Regions from separate parts of the Psychrobacillus sp. FSL K6-4615 genome, predicted to be linked through region 1. Evidence: a T-box and tRNA genes for the amino acid it is inferred to sense, from the RefSeq annotation. Region 1 holds a T-box; the other holds one or more tRNA genes.
The links. The T-box of region 1 lies ahead of tyrS (tyrosine--tRNA ligase). A T-box ahead of a tRNA ligase gene usually reads a tRNA of that ligase, here a tRNA-Tyr.
Positions count from the first base shown of each region.

Region 2: it encodes a tRNA-Tyr, which carries the amino acid that the T-box ahead of tyrS (tyrosine--tRNA ligase) is inferred to sense. The anticodon was not compared.

Region 1 is NZ_JBBOYQ010000001.1:2,389,818-2,400,245, forward strand. Features, by position in the region: gene rpsD (30S ribosomal protein S4) at 1-501, shown strand, start outside; gene MKX53_RS11870 (DUF3006 family protein) at 690-938, opposite strand; gene MKX53_RS11875 (hypothetical protein) at 1,138-1,302, shown strand; gene tyrS (tyrosine--tRNA ligase) at 1,350-2,612, opposite strand; T-box leader at 2,661-2,856, opposite strand; gene MKX53_RS11885 (transglycosylase domain-containing protein) at 2,956-5,874, shown strand; gene MKX53_RS11890 (SET domain-containing protein) at 6,046-6,423, shown strand; gene MKX53_RS11895 (amidohydrolase) at 6,507-7,688, opposite strand; gene MKX53_RS11900 (phosphotransferase family protein) at 7,839-8,717, opposite strand; gene MKX53_RS11905 (DUF4181 domain-containing protein) at 8,793-9,128, opposite strand; gene acsA (acetate--CoA ligase) at 9,240-10,428, opposite strand, start outside.
Region 2 is NZ_JBBOYQ010000001.1:3,450,476-3,460,903, reverse strand. Features, by position in the region: gene MKX53_RS17350 (M15 family metallopeptidase) at 1-496, shown strand, start outside; gene MKX53_RS17345 (transglutaminase-like domain-containing protein) at 613-1,773, shown strand; gene MKX53_RS17340 (hypothetical protein) at 1,956-2,306, shown strand; gene MKX53_RS17335 (hypothetical protein) at 2,393-2,575, shown strand; tRNA gene MKX53_RS17330 (tRNA-Val) at 2,999-3,074, shown strand; tRNA gene MKX53_RS17325 (tRNA-Tyr) at 3,095-3,178, shown strand; tRNA gene MKX53_RS17320 (tRNA-Gln) at 3,185-3,259, shown strand; tRNA gene MKX53_RS17315 (tRNA-Ala) at 3,278-3,350, shown strand; gene MKX53_RS17310 (GNAT family N-acetyltransferase) at 3,456-4,046, shown strand; gene rocF (arginase) at 4,117-5,016, shown strand; gene sigW (RNA polymerase sigma factor SigW) at 5,224-5,796, shown strand; gene MKX53_RS17295 (zf-HC2 domain-containing protein) at 5,814-6,440, shown strand; gene cdaA (diadenylate cyclase CdaA) at 6,562-7,395, shown strand; gene MKX53_RS17285 (CdaR family protein) at 7,388-8,662, shown strand; gene glmM (phosphoglucosamine mutase) at 8,696-10,048, shown strand; gene MKX53_RS17275 (FMN-binding negative transcriptional regulator) at 10,195-10,428, shown strand, end outside.

The DNA.
Region 1 (10,428 bases):
CAACACGGTCCTAACCAACGCAAAAAATTAACTGAGTACGGTATGCAATTACAAGAAAAACAAAAACTTCGTCACACTTATGGTGTTAACGAACGTCAATTCCGTACATTATTTGATAGAGCTGGTAAAATGCCAGGTAAACATGGTGAAAACTTCATGATTCTTCTTGAAACTCGCCTTGATAACATTGTTTACCGTTTAGGTCTTGCTCGTACACGTCGTGGAGCACGTCAATTAGTAAACCACGGTCACGTTATGGTTGATGGTAAACGTGTTGATATTCCTTCATTCCGTTTAAAAGCAGGTCAAGAAATTTCTCTTCGTGAAAAATCTCAAAACCTTGATGTTGTAAATGAATCAATGGAAATTAACAACTTCGTACCAGAATACTTAACTTTTGATGCAGACAACAAAGTTGGTACTTTCGTTCGTAACCCAGAACGTGGAGAATTAGCTGCTGAAATCAACGAAGCTCTTATCGTTGAGTACTACTCTCGTTAATATTATTGCTCTGCAAAGAGTGATATTAAAAGCCTATGGAACCTTGATAAAACAAGGTTCCATAGGCTTTTTTCTTTATTGAAATAGTATCTGTATATAAAAAACACCTCTAGGATGTTAGAGGAATCTTCTCCTCTTTCCAACAGAAAGGTGTATAGACTGATTGAGATTAGTTTTAAAATCGGGAGTTATTTCTTTTTCATACTCTCAATTAAGTCTAATAATCTTTTTTTCGTATTATCTGTTTCTTCTTCTAGCATTTTAAAATTATAACCTGATTTATCTTGATTTATCTCTACCTCTAATAAATCTCCCTCTTTTGCATTCACTGTAAATTTGTCTTTTAAGATAACTAATTTATTTGCTTTGTTATCCTTTTCGAATAGAACAACAAAAAAGTCATCGAAATGATGTAACAGGTATCTCTTTGCACTCACTAATAACGTCCCCTCAATCTAATAATAAAAAAATGTGTTTATATTTCCAAACTTTTATCCTATTTATCATTTTATACTATTTCATGTACTTTTTTAACTAGTAATACTTTCTTTTTGAATCTTCTTGTTAAATTTGTGACTAATTACACAAAACTGGTCAATACTAACGAAGAACTTTTAAAAAACAGGAGGATTTTCTATGAAAACAGATAAATCGGTTAATACATCTAATAAGAAGAAAAAAGACAATGTTACAGGAGAAAGTTATTTAGAATACCAAAAGTTAAACGAGCACGAAAAGAAACAGTTACAAGTTAAAGATGGACAAAATAATCATCACGTAGATGAACGTGGTGGTTTTTAACTAATAAAAAGCTACTTCCCTTATAGTATTGGGAAGTAGCTTTTATCTTATACAAACTTAATCATTTTATAGTTCTTCTTACCACGACGAATAATCATAAACTCATCTTCTAACCGGTCTGCCGCACTTACTACATATGCAACATCCGTGACTTTTTCTCCATTAATAGAAATAGCACCATTTGTTACATCTTCTCGTCCCTGGCGCTTAGATGGTGACACCGTAGCCTCTACTATGAAGTCAACAATAGATTTTTCATCTTTTGTCATCTCGACAGAAGGTACATCTTTAAATGCATCTTTCATTTCTGATGCAGTTAAGGCTTTCAAATTGCCACTAAATAATGCTTGTGAAATTCGAATTGCTTGATCCAATGCTTCTTGTCCGTGGATTAGACGAGTCATTTCCTCTGCTAAAGTTGCTTGTGCTTTTCTTAAATGGGCTTCGTTTTCAACGGTAACTTCTAAAGCTTCAATTTCTTCACGTTCCAAGAAGGTGAAGATTTTCAAGTATTTAATAACATCTGAATCTGCTGTATTAATCCAGAACTGATAAAACTCGTATGGGGATGTTTTCTTTGCATCCAACCAAACAGAACCTGATGCAGACTTACCAAATTTGGTCCCATCAGCTTTCGTTACTAATGGTATTGTAATACCGAAAGCCTTTGTATTGTCATCATGTGTTTTACGAATTACCTCTAAACCAGTAGTAATATTTCCCCATTGGTCAGAACCCCCTACTTGAACTCGGCACCCAAAATGATCGTATAGATGATTAAAATCAATTCCCTGAATTAGCGTATAGGCAAACTCAGTAAAAGAAAGTCCTGTGTCTAAACGTGAAGAAATAGAGTCTTTTCCCAACATATAGTTAATGTTAATTAGTTTTCCAAAATCTCTCAGGAATTCAATAACATCCATAGAGCCGATCCAATCTCTGTTATTCACCATTTGTGCACCATTATCGGTATTGAAATCAAAAATTTGCTCCATTTGTTTTTTAATACCTTGAACATTCAAATCAATCTGCTCTGTCGTTTGTAATTGGCGTTCTTCTGAACGACCAGAGGGATCCCCTATCATTCCAGTTGCACCACCAACTAAAAGAATTGGTCTATGTCCATGCATTTGGAAACGTCTTAAAGTAAGAAGCGGTACAATATGTCCTATATGCATGCTATCTGCTGTAGGATCTACTCCACAGTATAATGATACTTTTTCCTTACTAAGAAGCTGTTCCATGCCCTCAGCATCGGTTTGTTGGTATAGAAGACCTCTCCAAGCTAAATCATCCAATAAATTCGTCATTAATATTGCCTCCTTAAAATAAAAAAGTCCCCACATGATAAAAAATCATGCAGGGACGCTTAATCAATTAGCGCGGTACCACCCAGCTTGAAGGAATTATTCCCTCCGCTTCAATCACCGTATCGTTGTGAGTACGTTTAACTCCAAGCCTGTAATTCGCATAATACACTGACTAGCTCTCACCAACCGCTAGCTCTCTTCACAGTATGTATAATTACTACTTCGGACTTTTCTTCGTTAAAATATATATCTATTTTACCTAATCTACATTGTATGTCAATAACTATCGTCTAACAATTAGGCTTATGGTATAATAATTCAAGATTTAGGGGGCGAGAACTGAATGAAGAAATGGCAAGAAAATATACAGAGATACAAAGAAAAAATTGATATGTGGGAGTCTACTAAATGGGCTAAGGGATTAAGAGTTTCTTCTAGTGTCATCTGGAATTTAAGTTTACTTCTTATAGTGGGTATCCTGACACTCGGAGTATTCGGTTTATCTGTAGGCGCAGGATATTTTGCTTCATTGGTAAAAGAAGAACCACTTCGTGGTAAAGATGAGATGCGCAGTGCTGTCTTTAACTATGAAGAGACATCGGAAGTTTACTTTGCCGGAGACGTGTATTTAGGTAAACTACGCACTGATTTAGAAAGAACAGAAACAAATCTATCAGAGGTTTCTCCTTATGTAATAGATGCAGTTTTAGCGACGGAAGATGAATACTTTGAAGTACATAAGGGAATTGTTCCTAAAGCAATTTTCCGCGGATTGCTTCAAGATGTATCCAACTCTGATACACAAACTGGTGGTTCTACATTAACTCAACAATTAATCAAAAACCAAATTTTAACCAACGAGGTTTCTTATGAACGTAAAGCAAAAGAAATACTATTAGCTATGCGCTTAGAACACTTCATGAACAAAGAAGAAATATTAGAAGCATATTTGAATATAATCCCCTACGGCCGAAATTCAAATGGACGAAACATCGCTGGAATTGAAACAGCGGCGAATGGAATATTTAATGTAAAAGCAAAAGATCTGACTTTACCACAAGCAGCCTACATAGCTGGTATTCCCCAAGCTCCATTTGCTTATACTCCTTTTAGACAAGGTGGAGAGATAAAAGAAGGAGAAGCTCTCCAACTTGGGATTGAACGGATGAAAATTGTTTTATTCCGAATGAATGAAACTGGTTATATTACGGATGAGGAATATAAGAATGCCGTGAGCTACGATATTACGAAAGATTTTAGAGAGCCAGAAACACTTCCTGAAGACAAGTATCCTTGGTTAACAGCTGAAGTGGAAAATAGAGTGAAAGAAATTTTAAGAGATCAGTTTGCAGAAGCCGATTCAATTGATCCTGCTCGATTAGATAATGAAAAAAAGCTTTATCAAAAGTATGATATTTTAGCACAACGTTCCATTAGTACAGATGGTTACCGCATTCATACCACTATTAATAAAGAGATGTATGAAGCTATGTTAAAAGTAAGAGATGAATTTGAATTTTACGGACATACCTTCCAGAAGGAAGTAAAGGATGAAGATTCAGGAGAGATAGTGGTAAAAGACTTCCCTGTTCAGGTTGGTGGGATGATGATTGAAAATGGTACGGGTAAAATACTTTCCTTTTTAGGTGGACGAGATCATAAAATTGAAGCCCAAAATAGTGCTACACAAGGTATCCGGCCAATAGGTTCTACCATCAAACCACTGCTCGTCTATGCTCCTGCGATTGAATATGGTGTAATTGGAGCTGGTAGTCCCGTAGTCGATTTGAAGCTAGAAAAATTAGGTAGTACTACGTGGTCAAAATCACCATCAAACTATACAACTGAACAAGAGCTAGGTATTATCTCTGCTCGAGATGCTTTGACAACCTCACAAAACTTGTCAACGATACGATTATACGATTTAATCATGGATCGCAAGCCAACTCAATTCCTAACAAAGATGGGATTTGAGCATATAGATGAAGCAGAGTATGCTAATCATGCTCTCTCTATTGGTGGAATGACAAATGGTGCAACACTCGAGGAAAATACAAATGCCTTTGGAACATTTGCAAATAACGGGCAGTTTATTGATGCTTATATGATCGAAAAAATTGAAGATGTTGACGGTAATGTTATTTATCAACACGAAGTGGAACCTGTGCCAGTATTCAGTGCTGCTACTTCATATATTATTACCGATATGTTAAGAGATGTTATGTCTGAAGGTACTGCAAAACTAGCAAAAGCTAGGTTGAAATTCCAATCAGATTTTGGCGCAAAAACAGGTACAACACAGAATCATAATGATTCATGGCTAGTTGGCTATAACCCTAATATTTCTTTAGGAGTTTGGTTGGGTTATGGTGATGATACCCAAACCTTATATTATATGAATAATCGTTACAATCATCCAAGCGTGCGTATCAATATGCTCTGGTCTAATATGATGAACGCAATGTATGATGTAAATTCTGAATTAGTAGATGCACCAAATAACTTTACTGCTCCTGAAGGTGTCGTTACTAGATCCTTCTGTGGGATTTCAGGATTAGCAGTGTCAGATGCATGTTCACAAGCAGGTTTAGTGAAGTCAGATTTATTTAATGCAGCTGTTTTATTACCAACTGCAAAGGATGATAGTTTAATCTCTTCTTCCTATGTAGAAATAAACGGAAACAGATATCGCGCACTCGATTCCACTCCAGGGGAATTTGTAGTTAGTGGTGGGTATGGAGTAAACCAAGATTTTATCAATCGGATGCTTGGTAAATTTGGAGGTAATGCTTCTAAGTTATTCCCTGCCAAATCTACCTTTGGAGGAAATGTAGTGTCTGAGGAAGTATTTAATGCTGACGGCAGTGCACCAGCCGCAGTGTCTGCTGCAATGTCTAATGGGACGATTACTTGGTCTAATTCGACTTCTGGAGATGTTGTAGGGTATCGAGTTTATGAAGTTATAAACGGACAAAGAACTCTACTCTCATCCACTAAAGAAGCTGCCGGAAACAGTCTACCTATTAATAGAGCTGGCCAATTTATCGCTGTTGCTGTCGATATCACAGGATTAGAATCTGCCGCATCTAATATAGTATCCATAGAAGCTGTAGTACCTACAGAACCAATAGTGCCTCCAACAGCACCGGAAGAGAATGAAGAGCCTACAACGCCTCCTGTTGTTGTAGAACCCGTTACTCCTCCTGAAGTAGTAGAACCTGTAACTCCCCCTGAGGAAGAACCACCTGCTGACGGGGAATAATTAGAACAAATACAGTACCGAAGGAGCCCAAAGTTATATTGGGCTCTTTTTTGTTTTGTTAATTGGCCAACATTACCTCATATAATTACGAAATTCACATAAAACAGAGCATAATGTGCAAATTAATGTTACAGTTAGATAGAATATTTAATAGTGAGAAGGAGAACAAACATGATTGAGGTAAAAGTATCTCCACTAAGTGATGGAGAGTTTAATAGAGGGGTATTTGCTACATGTGATATCAAAAAAGGACAGCTTTTTCATGAAGCACCTGTCATTTCATACCCAAACGACCAGCATGAACATATTGAAAAAACCTTACTAGCTGATTACGCTTTTGAGTATGGGATAAATCACACTGCCATCCTACTTGGATATGGTATGTTATTTAATCATTCATATGAACCTAATGCAGACTATGAGATTAATTTTGATAATCACACATTCGATTTCTTTGCTTACGTCGATATTAAAGCTGGAGACGAAATTCTGATTAATTATAATGGTGAAATTGATAACAAAGATGAGCTTTGGTTCAATAAGGAATAGAAAAAACTTGTAACTTACACTTACACTTACACTTATATCATAAAAGAGTCGTTCAAAAGTTAATTTGAATGACTCTTTTTGTTTTATTCTTGCATGCTACAAACAACTTGTCCAACAGCTTTTGCTGCCACTAACAGTGCATCTTCGTCGATGTCAAATTTAGGGTTATGGTTGAAATATGGTTCTTCAACACCCTTTGGAGTACACCCGATATAAAAGAAACAAGCAGGAAACCTTTCCGCATAATACGCAAAGTCTTCAGAAGGAGCCATTGGTGGGACCTCCATTACTTCTGTAATTTCCTTCACATTCGCATTTAATAATGTTACCGCTACTTTCTCTGTAAGTTCAGGATTATTGTATAAAGGTGGATAGTCGGGTGTATATGTAAGTTCACAACTTACATCAAACTCCTCCTCAAGTCCTCTGACAAGACGTTTTACTTCCCGTTCTATCGTTTCTTTCGTTGCCTCTGTCATGTAACGAATATCACCCTCTAGTACTACGCTATCTTTAATAACATTAAAGGTACCAGCCCCATCAAACGACCCAATGGTGATCACACCAATATCAAATGGACTTAATCTTCGGCTTATAATAGTTTGAACAGCAGTTACAAAATGTGCCCCTGCCACAATTGCATCATTTGCTAAGTGAGGCGATGAACCATGCCCGCCTCGCCCTTGTATTTTCAATTTCATATATGCCCTACCATTGAAAGCATAGCCCTTATTGTACCCAACCATTCCAACAGGAGCAATTGGAAGTAAATGAATCCCATATACTTCATCTAAATCATCCAACAGACCAGCTTCTACAATACTTTTCGCACCACCTGGTGGTACTTCTTCCGCATGCTGATGAATTATTTTTACCGTTCCAGCTAGCTCAGACTTCAGTTGTATTAAACAATCTGCCAGAACTAACAAATAAGCTGTATGACCATCATGTCCACATGCATGCATGACACCCTCATTTTTCGATTTGAAAGGTACAGGTGTTTCTTCGACAATCGGAAGCGCATCAAAATCTGCGCGTAACCCTATAGTCTTTCCTCGTTTTGCCCCCACTATTGTTACAATAATTCCATAACCATTTCCGATGTTCGTTTGTACATCTACACCTTTACCTTTGTAAAACTCCGCAATATATCGAGAGGTCTTTTCTTCTTTAAATGATAATTCAGGATGTTCATGTAAATAGCGACGAATCTGAATCATTTCATCTTTACGTGCATCTAGCATTTCCATAAGTTTTTCTCTCATATACCATAAGCTCCTTTGTGAGAAATTCCTGTTCCCGCATTGATTGGAATTGAATAAATTCTTTCAACTTAGAAATAAGCATACACCTTTATGGACTTATTAGTAATTTTACTGATTTATTCACAGCCCTATCAAAAAAATTCTCATCATTTATCGTTCACTCTGTAATATCGATTTTAAAATAACAAAATTTTCATCAAAAAACTGCTGATGCTTTTCGATTCCACGGCGTTTACACCATCCAAGTGAATTAAACGCATCTGTAAAACGATAAAACGGCAAGATAACCTCTAGATCTATTAATGGACGAATAGATTGATACCCCTTTTTGTACGCTTCTAATGTTCCGGAGTTTTTAGTGAAAATATCACGATTTATTTTGGTGAAATCCATTTCCGTCGAACCAAAGCGAGCACTTTCAAAATCTATAATTCCAGATACTTGGTTGTCCTGAATAATAATATTTGCCGGACGGAAATCCATATGTATAAAGCTCGGTCCATCTGAATGAGGCAGACATTTACGTTGCTCTTCAAACAGCTCTATAGATTTTTTTAACAAGTCAACTGGTATCACCTCTTTTACATCTTCCGCAAATCCATAAAAATGCGATTTCATAAAAGTCGACCATTGTTCATACACATTAGAAATCCCTTTAAAGGAATTACCTTCTTGTGGAGTCACATTATGCATTTTTGCATGATGGACGCCAATATCATAGGCTAATACTTCACTCACATTTCCAGTGATTGGCTGCCCTTTCATCTCTGACAGCAACATAGCACCTGGAATATTATCATCCCCTTCCCAATATTCCAATAATCTAGGAACAGGTAGCGCTTCACTTAAGATTTCTATCGCTTCATATTCACGTATTAGTTTCAATTTGGAATAGGGGATTTTCAAATATACTATTTCTTTATTAATCTGTTCCACTCTATATACAGTGGAGCTAAATGAATTAGGCACATCTTCTATGGAAAGAACATTTATTTTTAGCTTTTCAATAATTTGACTTAGTTGTTCCAATTTATTTCACCCTTCTCTGTTTAAACTTTACACCATGTATTATTCCAACAAATCCCCTAGGACATTGCGTTTAAATCAATCCCCAAAATTATTCTGAATCACCGTTAGTATTAATAGAACTCCAAATATTAACTGGCTGATTGTAAAAATATAATCTTTTTTGTTTACTGCATACTTCCACTCCATTGGCTCCCTCGTAACATTTATGAAATTCCCTAGCAGCAGTACCACTAGAAAGACGACCCTTATAGTCCAATCCATTTTTTTGTGTTTCTCATTAATATGATTATATGAAAACAGTTTCTTCTTCTCGACTTGTAGCCATTTTCTCATAACAGCATTAAACAATAGGAATAGTAACATAACAATCGCTAGTAGGAGAAGTAAGGCAAGCCAATCAGTTCCATACATAATTTTCACCTCCTCAGCATCCTTTTGTTAGCTAATATAAATACAAAAAGCACCGCTATGTGCAGTGCCATTTTGTATTTATATATTCTAGTAATAGATTGACTTAGATTACTAGTCTTCCATAGTAGACAAATCGCCGGTTGGCAGTTTTAACTCCCAAGCTTTTAATACACGGCGCATAATTTTACCACTTCTTGTTTTTGGTAACTTATCTTTGAATTCGATCTCTCTAGGTGCTGCATGTGCAGCAAGTCCTTTTTTCACAAATTGTTGAATATCTGTTATTAGTTCTTCCGATGGTTCGTACCCTTCGTTTAACGCAACAAACGCTTTAATAATTTCGCCACGGACAGGATCCGGTTTTCCAATAACACCAGCTTCTAAAATAGCTGGATGCTCTAATAATTTACTTTCTACTTCGAACGGCCCAACGCGTTCGCCAGAAGTCATAATAACATCATCTACTCGACCTTGGAACCAAAAGTATCCATCATCATCCATATAAGCCGAGTCCCCAGAGAAATACCACTCATCGTTAATGAAGTATGACTCATACTTTTCTTTATTGTTCCACACCTGACGCATCATGGCTGGCCAACCCTTTTTAAGAGCAAGATTCCCCATTGTATAAGGCGGGACAATGTTCCCCTGATTATCTATAATAGCTGCTTCAGTTCCAGGAAGTGGTTTCCCCATTGAACCTGGTTTAATAGGCATGCAACCATAATTACAGATCATCAGTGCACCAGTCTCTGTCATCCACCAAGTATCATGGATTCGTTTATTGAAAACTTGCATACCCCATTTGATAACCTCCGGATTTAACGGTTCGCCAACTGACAACACATGACGTAATGAAGATAAATCATGCTTTTTAACGATGGCATCTCCTGCTCCCATCAGCATACGAAATGCTGTAGGTGCACTGTACCATACCGTTACTCCATAATCATCTATCGCTTTATACCAAGCATCTGGTGAAAATCTGCCACCAAGAATAAGGGAGGTAGTTCCCGTGAGCCATGGACCAAAGATGCCATATGCCGTTCCCGTCACCCAACCTGGATCTGCGGTACACCAATAGATATCGTCACCTCTTATATCCATCACCCATTTCATCGATTGATATTGCTGTACCATCGCATTATGGGCATGTAAAATCCCTTTTGGTTTTCCTGTGGAGCCAGATGTATAGTGTAAAATCAGACCATCTTCTCTATCGACCCATCTAATTTCAAAGTCTTCTGATGCATTATGTAAAGCTTTTTTGAAATCGATGAACTTATCGGATTCCTCTATA
Region 2 (10,428 bases), 1.1 Mb from region 1:
AGTGAGTGATGATGGGAATAAATCATTGTGGACGGTCAATGAGAAATGGAAACGTGTTGCAGCAATTGCTAAATCCATGGGCTTTGAATGGGGTGGGGATTGGAAAAGCTTTAAAGATTATCCTCATTTGCAATACAACAAAGGTTTAACTATAGCTCAATTGAAGGCTGGACATAGACCTGTTTTTACACCACTTAAAGCAGTTGAAAGTGTTAGCAATGATAAAATCATGTGGGGTAAGACAGAATTAAAGCCTGGTCAAATAGGCAAGGTTACTATTTTAAAACGCATTAACCTATGGCAAGATGGATCAAATGGGAAACTTCAAATGGTTCGTGTTCTGAATCCTGGCGAAGAATATCGGGTGTATCGTTACCGAGACGACAATGATGGTCAATATAATGTTGGTGGCGGTATGTGGGTTACTAAAATGAATGGTTATATTAAGTATGAAACACCTTCTAAAGAGATGCTTGCTAAATTAAATACTAAATGATATCAAGCCCTGCTCATTAAATTGAGTGGGGCTTTTTTATTTTTTTAATAATAAGTCTATAGACATCACTATTTCCAATATGTACTATTAAAGTAATCGGAAAGGAGAAAATACATATGTGTTCAAAGTTTATTAAAGGCACAATAATTACAACCCTTACCATGGGTTTACTTACATTCCAGGTGAATACGGTGGAGGCAGCGTCTAAAGTAATGTGGGGTAAAACAGAATTGAAGGCAGGTCAGACCGGAAAAGTTACAATACTAAAAGCAACACCTTTAGTAAAGATAAATTCAAAAGGTGGGTTAACCACTGTACGTATGCTGAAAAAAGGTGAAGAGTATCGTACATACCAGTACAAAGCTCAAAACGGCGGTTTATACGGAGTAGGTTCTGCAGGGTTTGTACAGAAAAATCCAAGTGCTGTCAAATATGCAACACCGTCTAAAGAGAAGTTAGCACAAGTTAACAAGGGTAAAGTAACTGCACCTGTTGTAAAACCAGAAGTCACTGGAACTCAACAGTTTAAAAACTTAGACGACTTAAAGAAGATCGCAAAAGACTTATATAACAACCCACAGTTCCAACCTAAAGAAGTTGTAGTTTACACAAAAACAGACTTGAAAGATCAGTTTACAGACTACAGTTTCCTCTCAAGTGATATTAGTCAAAACATTCAAGGATACACTTTCTTCGGAAGAAGTGTAGAAATAAGAACTGATAAAATTTCAAATGGTGTTTACAAAAATAGAATGTTAGTAGTTAACGATTATTATGAAGATGATGAGATTTTACGTAAGGAAAAAATGGATGCTGCTGAAAAATATATTGTAGAAAATTATAAGCTAGAAACAGATTATGATGTTGTTGCTGCTATAAATGATTTTGTTGTTGGGCAACTTGAGTATGGTGGAGACATTGAAGATGAGCATCAGTATTTAATATGGTGGATGAACAATACTGTATGTACTGGATATACTGATTTGATGTCTATATTGTTGGATAGATTTGGTATTGAATCTAGATTGCTAACAGGAGATGCTCATGCTTGGAACGCTGTAAAAGTTGGTGGTAACTGGTACTATACAGATGCAACTTACACTGACAACATCACTAGAAAAGATGATAGATTTATATTATTTACACAGTCCCAAAGAGACAAAGATATCTTTAACATTGAAACAGATTTCAAAGCTACAAATGTTGAGTTTGACCAAAGCATGGCTAAAGCTTATAATTACAAAGAAGTAAAGAAAGCTCAAGTAGCGAAGAAATAACATATACTAATTTACTTGATATAAAAGGGTTAATTTTCGTGGATTAGTATACAGTTAGTTAAAAGAAAATATATGAAAAAAGCATCTCTCATGAGGTGTTTTTTTATTTGTCCAAATAATACTAGTTGTAAAATAGAACTATTGTTCGTATAATAAATAAAAAAGAAGATGAGGTGTTTATTATGCCGGACATTCGACCAGAGGAATTAATATACTTCGAAAATCAACTATATTTGCCAATGCTGATAAAAGTGTTAGAAAAAGACATCAATCAAATAAATAATTTACCGTTAAAATTAAAAAGACCGTACTTACAAATAGTAGAGACTGCAGCTGAAAAGGTACAAAAAGATTTAAAGGCATCGGAAATGTATTTACTCCGTAATGATATGAAAGTCTTTAAATGGGGAACTGATAACGACTCAACGACATACATTTTCCAATCAAGAGGGATAGAGGACCACAAGAAACTTTTAAACGTAGAGATAAAGAATAAATGCGAAGAATTACTGGGAGCTTATTTAATACAATAAAATAAAAATCACCAACCATATTATTACTTCATAATAGAAGGACTTTCCTTACTCCTCTCGAATAGATACTTAAAGGGGGGAGTTAAATGAAAAAATATGAAGTCAAAATTACTTTTTATAGCGGACAAAAATTTGAATTTGAAACTAATTCAGATGTACGGAGTTTAAATCCCATTGAAATAAACGGAGCACGAATGATTATGACAGAAGAAGAAATTGGGATCAATATTATTCATATTAAAGACATGAAAGTAATTGAACGAACTTAATATAGTAGAAAACCACCTTCTATTAATCAACGGAAGGTGGTTTTCTATTTAAATAGTAGAAACTCAAAGCGTCCAAAGTGACCGATGTGTGACCAAACACTAAAAAAGTGTGACCAAAGAAGATAAAAATAGATGGTTAATGAAAATTTATACCTTAAAAACTATTGTCAAATAAGACATTTGAAAGTAGAATAAATAATGTGAAATACAGGAAGTCTACTATGGTAAGGAAGAGGTCACCGGTTCAAATCCGGTTGGAAGCTTCTCATTAATTTATTTTAAGGAAAAAACTTGTCCTAATGTCAGATATATGATATTATAGTTCTTGTCTGGTTTTCATTTAAATAAGAAAATACTTTCAACAGAATGTATAATAGTTTTTCCAGATGGAATGCTATAACGTACTAGATTTTATAAAACCCAGGAGGATTAGCTCAGCTGGGAGAGCATCTGCCTTACAAGCAGAGGGTCGGCGGTTCGAGCCCGTCATCCTCCACCATAATATTTAAATTTAGCTTTGGAGGGGTAGCGAAGTGGCTAAACGCGGCGGACTGTAAATCCGCTCCTTAGGGTTCGGCGGTTCGAATCCGTCCCCCTCCACCAGTTTAATGGGGTATAGCCAAGCGGTAAGGCAATGGATTTTGATTCCATCATGCCCTGGTTCGAATCCAGGTACCCCAGCCAACTTTTTCAAATAGTATTGGGGCCTTAGCTCAGCTGGGAGAGCGCCTGCCTTGCACGCAGGAGGTCAGCGGTTCGATCCCGCTAGGCTCCATAAATATAGTAAAACTCTTTCAACCTAAAGTTGAGAGAGTTTTTTTGTGGGTGAAAATACTTTTCAATATAGTGCATTTTCCTTTATGATGAAATAAAAAGCGAGGTGTACAATTTGACTGAGACACTAACCTATGGGGATGTAACCTTACGTCCATTACTAACTTCAGATAGTGGAGCATTGTGGGAACTGTATGAACCCAAAATTTTTGAATTTATGTTAAATAAAATAGAAAACAAGCAACAGCTAGAAAAGTGGTTGGCAGTTGGCATTCACCAAATGAATGTAGAGGGAACTGCTCTTGCATTTGTAGTAGAAAATACAGAAACAAAAGAAATTATGGGTACCACTCGTATTTATGGAATAGACCAGACAAATTATAGTTGCGAGATAGGCTCTACTTACTATGGGAAACAGTATCAGCGTACACACGTAAATACGACGTGTAAATATTTATTGTTAAAGTATTGCTTTGAGCAAATGGGGACAATTCGTGTTCAGTTTAAAACAGATGAGTTAAATGTATCTTCTCAAAGGGCAATTGAACGAATTGGCGGTGTAAAAGAGGGTATACTGCGAAATGAACGGATACGATCTAACGGTTTTGTTCGAAATGCGGTTGTCTACTCTATTATAGATAGCGAATGGTCGGAAGTGAAATACAAGCTAGTTCAATTAATGAATAAATATTCGTAATTATGCTTGGTTGAGCCAAACACCCTCTAGCATTTACAATAGATGTAAGAACTAAAGGGGGCATAAAATTATGAATAAATTAAATATATCAATTATCGGGGTCCCAATGGATCTAGGGCAAAATAGACGAGGTGTCGATATGGGACCGAGTGCTATACGATATGCTGGGGTAGTGGAGAGACTTCAAGAGCTTGGTCACTCTGTAGATGATGTAGGGGACATTGCAATAGGTAGAAGAGAGACATCTCAAAATACGAAATTACGTAATCTAGAAGAAGTGGTTGCAGCTAATACAATACTTGCTAACCGAGTTCACGATATTATTGGGGAAGGCAATTTTCCAATAGTCCTTGGCGGGGATCATAGTATTGCTATAGGAACACTTGCTGGATTGGCAGATCGCTATGAAAACTTGGGAGTTATTTGGTATGATGCACATGCCGATTTAAATACTGCTGAAACATCGCCGACTGGTAATATTCATGGGATGCCACTTGCAGTAAGTATTGGATTAGGACATGAGGAGCTAGTGAATATTCGAGATTTTGCACCGAAGATTAAACCAGAGAATGTTGTTATTATAGGTGCTCGTTCGGTAGATCCAGGAGAACGTGAACTGATCAAAGAAAAAGGTATTAAAGTATTTTCTATGCATGAAATTGACAAGCTTGGAATGTCTGAAGTAATGACACAAGCCATTCAGTATTTTGTGGATCGTAAGGTTGATGGAGTGCATCTTTCACTCGATTTAGATGGTCTAGATCCACTATATACACCCGGCGTAGGAACTCCCGTGGCTGGTGGGATCTCATATCGAGAAAGTCATTTAGCAATGGAAATGCTCTATGCTTCAAATATGATCACTTCTGCTGAATTCGTAGAAGTAAACCCAATTTTGGATGAAAAAAATAAAACAGCTGATGTAGCAGTAGGACTAATGGGGTCACTATTAGGAGAAAGCCTTATTTAAGAAGGGTATATAGGGACCAACATTATTCATAGATAAGTTAAATAGCTGAAAAGAAAAAGCGGACATATTGTCTGCTTTTTCTTTTTGATAATCCAGACAAAGTTGGAAAAGTTTGATAATATTAAGATATTATAAATAAATGAAACCTGTGGATACCTTCATACGTAAAGGTAAGACAGCCGCATGGGGCGGAGGCGAGATATCACGATGGATGCGTTAGTGAATAAACGAATAAAACAAGTATTAAAGGGTGATAAAGACGCATTCGCGGAGATTGTCGACCTGTATCAGCATAGACTATTTCAAGTGTGCTTTAGGATGCTTGGGAACCGTCATGAAGCAGAAGATATAGCTCAAGAGGCGTTTGTCCGTGCTTTCATCAATATTCATACGTTCGATCAAAAAAGAAAATTTTCAACTTGGCTGTATAGAATTGCTACTAATTTATGTATTGATCGTATTCGTAAAAAAAAGCCGGATTACTATTTAGATGCAGAAGTAAGAGGTACAGAAGGCCTTGATATGTATTCTCAAATCGCAGCCTCTGATGAACTTCCAGAAGAAGAACTCATGAAACTGGAACTACAGGAGCGTATACAGTATGAAATTAGTAGACTTCCCGATAAATATAGATCGGCTATTGTATTAAAGTATATGGAAGAATTATCTTTGCAAGAAATAAGCGAGATATTAGATTTGCCACTTGGAACAGTTAAAACAAGGATTCATAGAGGACGAGAAGCGCTTAGAAAACAGTTAAGCAGACAGCCTCATATATAATATAGGAGGGAATCAAGATGAATGCGTGTCCAGAACGAATTGTTCACTTTATGCACGAATATTTAGATGGTGAAATCAGCCGTGAACATGAGCTGGAACTTAAATCTCATTTGCAATCATGCGAAGCTTGCCAGGCTCATATGCATGAGTTAAGCGATGTTGTTGCTTTCGTCAAAGGAGCTGCTCACATAGAGGCACCAAATGATTTCAATCATTCGGTTATAGCTAGATTGCCGAAAGAAAAATCTTCTGCAGGGGTTAGTAAATGGTTGCGACGTCATCCAGTTCTTGCAGCCGCTGCAATGTTCTTATTATTGATGAGTAGTGCACTTTTTACGAACTTTAATGATGAGCAACAATTCTCCTTTACTAAGCAAGAAAACGTTCTTGTAGAAGGAGAAACAGTTATTATACCTGAAGGACAAGTCGTTAAGGGAGATCTGGTTGTTCGAAACGGGGATGTTCAGATTGACGGAGAATTAGATGGAAACTTAACGATTATCAATGGAACTGCATATATGGCTTCTACTGCGAATGTTACCGGAACTAGTGAAGAAATCAATGAAGTATTTGACTGGCTATGGTTCCACATTAAAGACGGTGCGAAGAATGTTGTGTCATTCTTTGAAAAAGAGGACAAATAGAAATGAAAGTCTATCCATAAATATTATTGGATAGACTTTTTGTGTTCCAAAAGCGAGGGATTATCGTAATTATGTTATACTTATTTAGAATGGATTAGTGAGGAAAAGTGGGGGATGCCACATGTCGTTTATGGAGCAATTTACAGACCTTATGCCAGTAAACGTTATTGTAAATATTTTGGATGTTTTATTTGTATGGTTTGTTATTTATAAGGTTATTACCTTGATTAAAGGAACTAAAGCAGTTCAATTGTTAAAAGGAATTTTTGTGATTGTTATTGCAAGAGTTGTAACGGACTTTTTCGGCTTAAATACGCTTGACTGGTTATTGGATCGAGTAATTGAGTTTGGGTTCTTAGCTATTATTATTATTTTCCAACCGGAAATAAGAAGAGCACTTGAACAGATCGGTAGAGGGAAGTTATTCTCTAGAAGCACCATGCAGCTGGAAGAAGAGCAAGGTCGACTCATAACAGCCATGACGAAATCGATTAGTTATATGGCAAAGAGAAGAATTGGTGCCCTCATCTCCATAGAGAGAGAAACCGGTTTGACCGATTATATAGAAACGGGTATTCCGTTAAACTCTTATATCACATCAGAGCTTCTTATTAATATATTCATTCCAAATACGCCACTTCATGATGGGGCCGTTATTATAAAAAAAGATAAAATTGCTTCAGCAGCATCCTATTTGCCTTTGTCTGAAAGTCCTTTCATATCGAAAGAATTAGGTACGAGGCATCGAGCTGCAATTGGTTTAAGTGAAGTGACAGATGCGATAACGATTGTTGTTTCAGAAGAAACTGGGGCGATTAGTTTAACCTCCAATGGAGATTTACGAAGAGATTTATCGTTAGAGGAATTTGAGACCCATTTAACTCGCCTTTGGTTTCCAGTGGAAGAGCAAGTAACTTCTTCTAAATGGTTATGGAGGGGGAAACAAAATGGATAAAATGATGAATAATCCATGGTTCTTGCGGATAACTGCACTAATATTAGCAATCGCACTTTTTATAAGTGTGAGAAGTGAATTAGAAAGCGATAATAAGAATGCAAGTGGTAATGACGTTGATGTCATTCGTGATATCCCTCTAGAAGTTTATTATGACCATGAAAACCTGGTTGTAACTGGTCCACCAAAGACCGTCAACGTAAATGTTGAAGGTCCTAAAAATTTAGTATTATCGGCTAAGTTGATGAAAGATTTTAAGGTTTTTGTAGATCTTCGGGAACTAACTATAGGTACTCATCGAGTTCCGGTTTCAACTGAAAACTTCATAGAAAAGTTAAATGTGCGAACAGATCCTCAATATGTAGATGTAGTGATTGAAGAGCGTATTTCTCGAGAGTTTAATGTTGAAACAGATATGAATGAAGGACTGTTGGCTGAAAACTATGTAGTGAAGTCCTACGAAGTAAAACCACAAAAAGTAACCATTACTGGAGCAAAAAGTGTTATCAATAGCATAGGTTATGTAAAAGCAACTGTCGCAGGAGATCAAGGCATGAATAAGTCCTTTGAACAGGATACAACAGTCAAAGTACTCGATCTTGACTTAAATAAGTTAGACGTTATCGTTGAACCAAGCTCTGTTCACGTAAGTGTGAAAATAGAAGAGTATAGTAAAGTGGTACCGTTAGCTCTAGTAAAACAAGGTAATCCCAAAGAAGGGGTCACCATAAATGAGCTCACTACAAAGACAGATTCAATTCGATTATATGGACCAAAAGCAGTCCTTGATAAAATAGATGAACTAAATGTTGATGTAGATCTAAGTAAAATAGAGAAGTCTGGTAGCTTTGATATGAAATTAGCTTTACCAGAAGGGGTTACAAAACTGTCAAAAGAGGTAATAGAGATTACTGGCGATGTTACGGTTGTGAATGACCCTGATTCAGAAGAAACGGTGGAACAGGAAGAACCTGTTTCTACTATTTCAGAAAAGTCATTTGAGCAAGTACCTATAACCGTAAGAGGCTTACCTGAGCAACTGATAAGTTTTTTTGAAAAACCTACGGATGGCATCGTGACAGTCGTTGCTAAAGGGACAACAGAGGCCTTAAATAAGCTTCAATTAAATAATCTATCTGTATATGTAGAAGCAACTAATTCCGAAGTCGGAGAAAGTACTCTCCCTATACAAGTAGAGGGTTCTTCTGATGTAGAATGGCAAACTTCTGAACAAGAAGCAGTCCTAACAGTTAAAGAATCTTTATAGATAGTACAACAGGATTTTAAGGAGAGAGTATAAATGGGAAAATATTTTGGTACAGATGGAGTTAGAGGAGTAGCAAACTCAGAGCTAACACCAGAACTTGCATTTAAATTAGGTAGAGTTGGTGGTTATATACTAACGAAAGATGTAACAGATCGTCCAAAAGTGTTAATTGGTCGAGATACTCGTATATCTGGTCATATGCTAGAGGGAGCACTAGTTGCTGGTCTATTATCTGTTGGGGTTGAAGTAATGCGTCTAGGTGTTGTTAGTACACCAGCTGTAGCTTATTTAACGAGAGCTATGAGTGCAAGTGCCGGAGTAATGATCTCTGCATCTCATAATCCTATGGCAGATAATGGTATAAAATTCTTTGGTTCGGATGGATTTAAATTATCTGATGGACAAGAGGAAGAAATTGAGCAGCTTTTAGACCAAGATATAGATGAATTACCACGTCCAACTGGGGCAGATGTTGGTTCTGTATCTGATTACTTCGAGGGTGGTCAAAAGTATATTCATTACTTGAAACAATCAATAGATGAGGAATTTGTAGGAATTCATGTAGCTCTTGACTGTGCAAATGGTTCAACATCGTCTCTTGGAACACATGTATTTGCTGATTTAGATGCTGATCTATCTACAATGGGTTCTTCACCAAATGGGTTGAATATTAATGATGGTGTTGGTTCTACGCATCCAGAAAACTTAGCGAAGTTTGTTCTAGAAAAAGGAGCAGATGTAGGGCTTGCTTTTGATGGGGATGGAGATCGTCTGATTGCAGTAGATGAAAAAGGACAAATTGTAGATGGTGACCAAATTATGTATATTTGTGCCAAACATCTTCATGCAAATGGACGTTTAAATAACGGGACAGTTGTTTCCACAGTGATGAGTAATATGGGCTTCTATAAAGCATTAGAAACACATGATATGACTAGTGTAAAAACAGCGGTTGGAGATAGATATGTAGTAGAAGAAATGAAAAAGAATGGCTATAACCTAGGTGGGGAGCAGTCAGGACATATCGTTTTCCTTGACTACAATACTACAGGTGACGGTTTGTTGACTGGGTTACAGCTCGTGAATATTATGAAGGTAACAGGGAAAAAACTTTCAGAGCTTGCTGCTGAAATGACAATCTATCCACAAAAACTTATAAATGTTCGAGTGACAGATAAGCATGCTGTAACAGAAAATGAAAAAGTAGCAGCTATTATTAGTGAAGTAGAAAGTGAAATGGCTGGAAATGGTCGTGTCCTTGTACGTCCATCGGGTACGGAGCCATTGGTTCGCATAATGGTAGAAGCAGCAACTGAACAGGAATGCGAAACCTACGTAAACCGCATCGTAGAAGTTGTAAAAGCTGAAATGGGACTTGAAGAATAAGTGTAAAGAATCACATTTCAACCTCTGCAGCTTTATAAATTACTAATATCGATCCCTTTCTCTTTTCGAAGAGTTAGGGATTTTATGATATTATGAATAAAAGCGAGTGAGTTCCTAAAGATCATAGACAAATAAAGGAGGTACCTATGTATATTCCTAAACGATTTAAGGTAGATGACGAGAAAGAAATTTGGTCCTTTCTTAAGCAACACACGTTAGCAACATTGGTTACAACAGATAAAGGAAGACCAGTAGCGACTCATATTCCTGTAATGGTTAAACGCGAAGGAGAAGAAATTGTGGTAAGTGGGCATTTGGCATATGGTAACCGACAGTGGCGCACGCTTAATGAGGAGCAGGAATCCTTGATAATTTTTCAG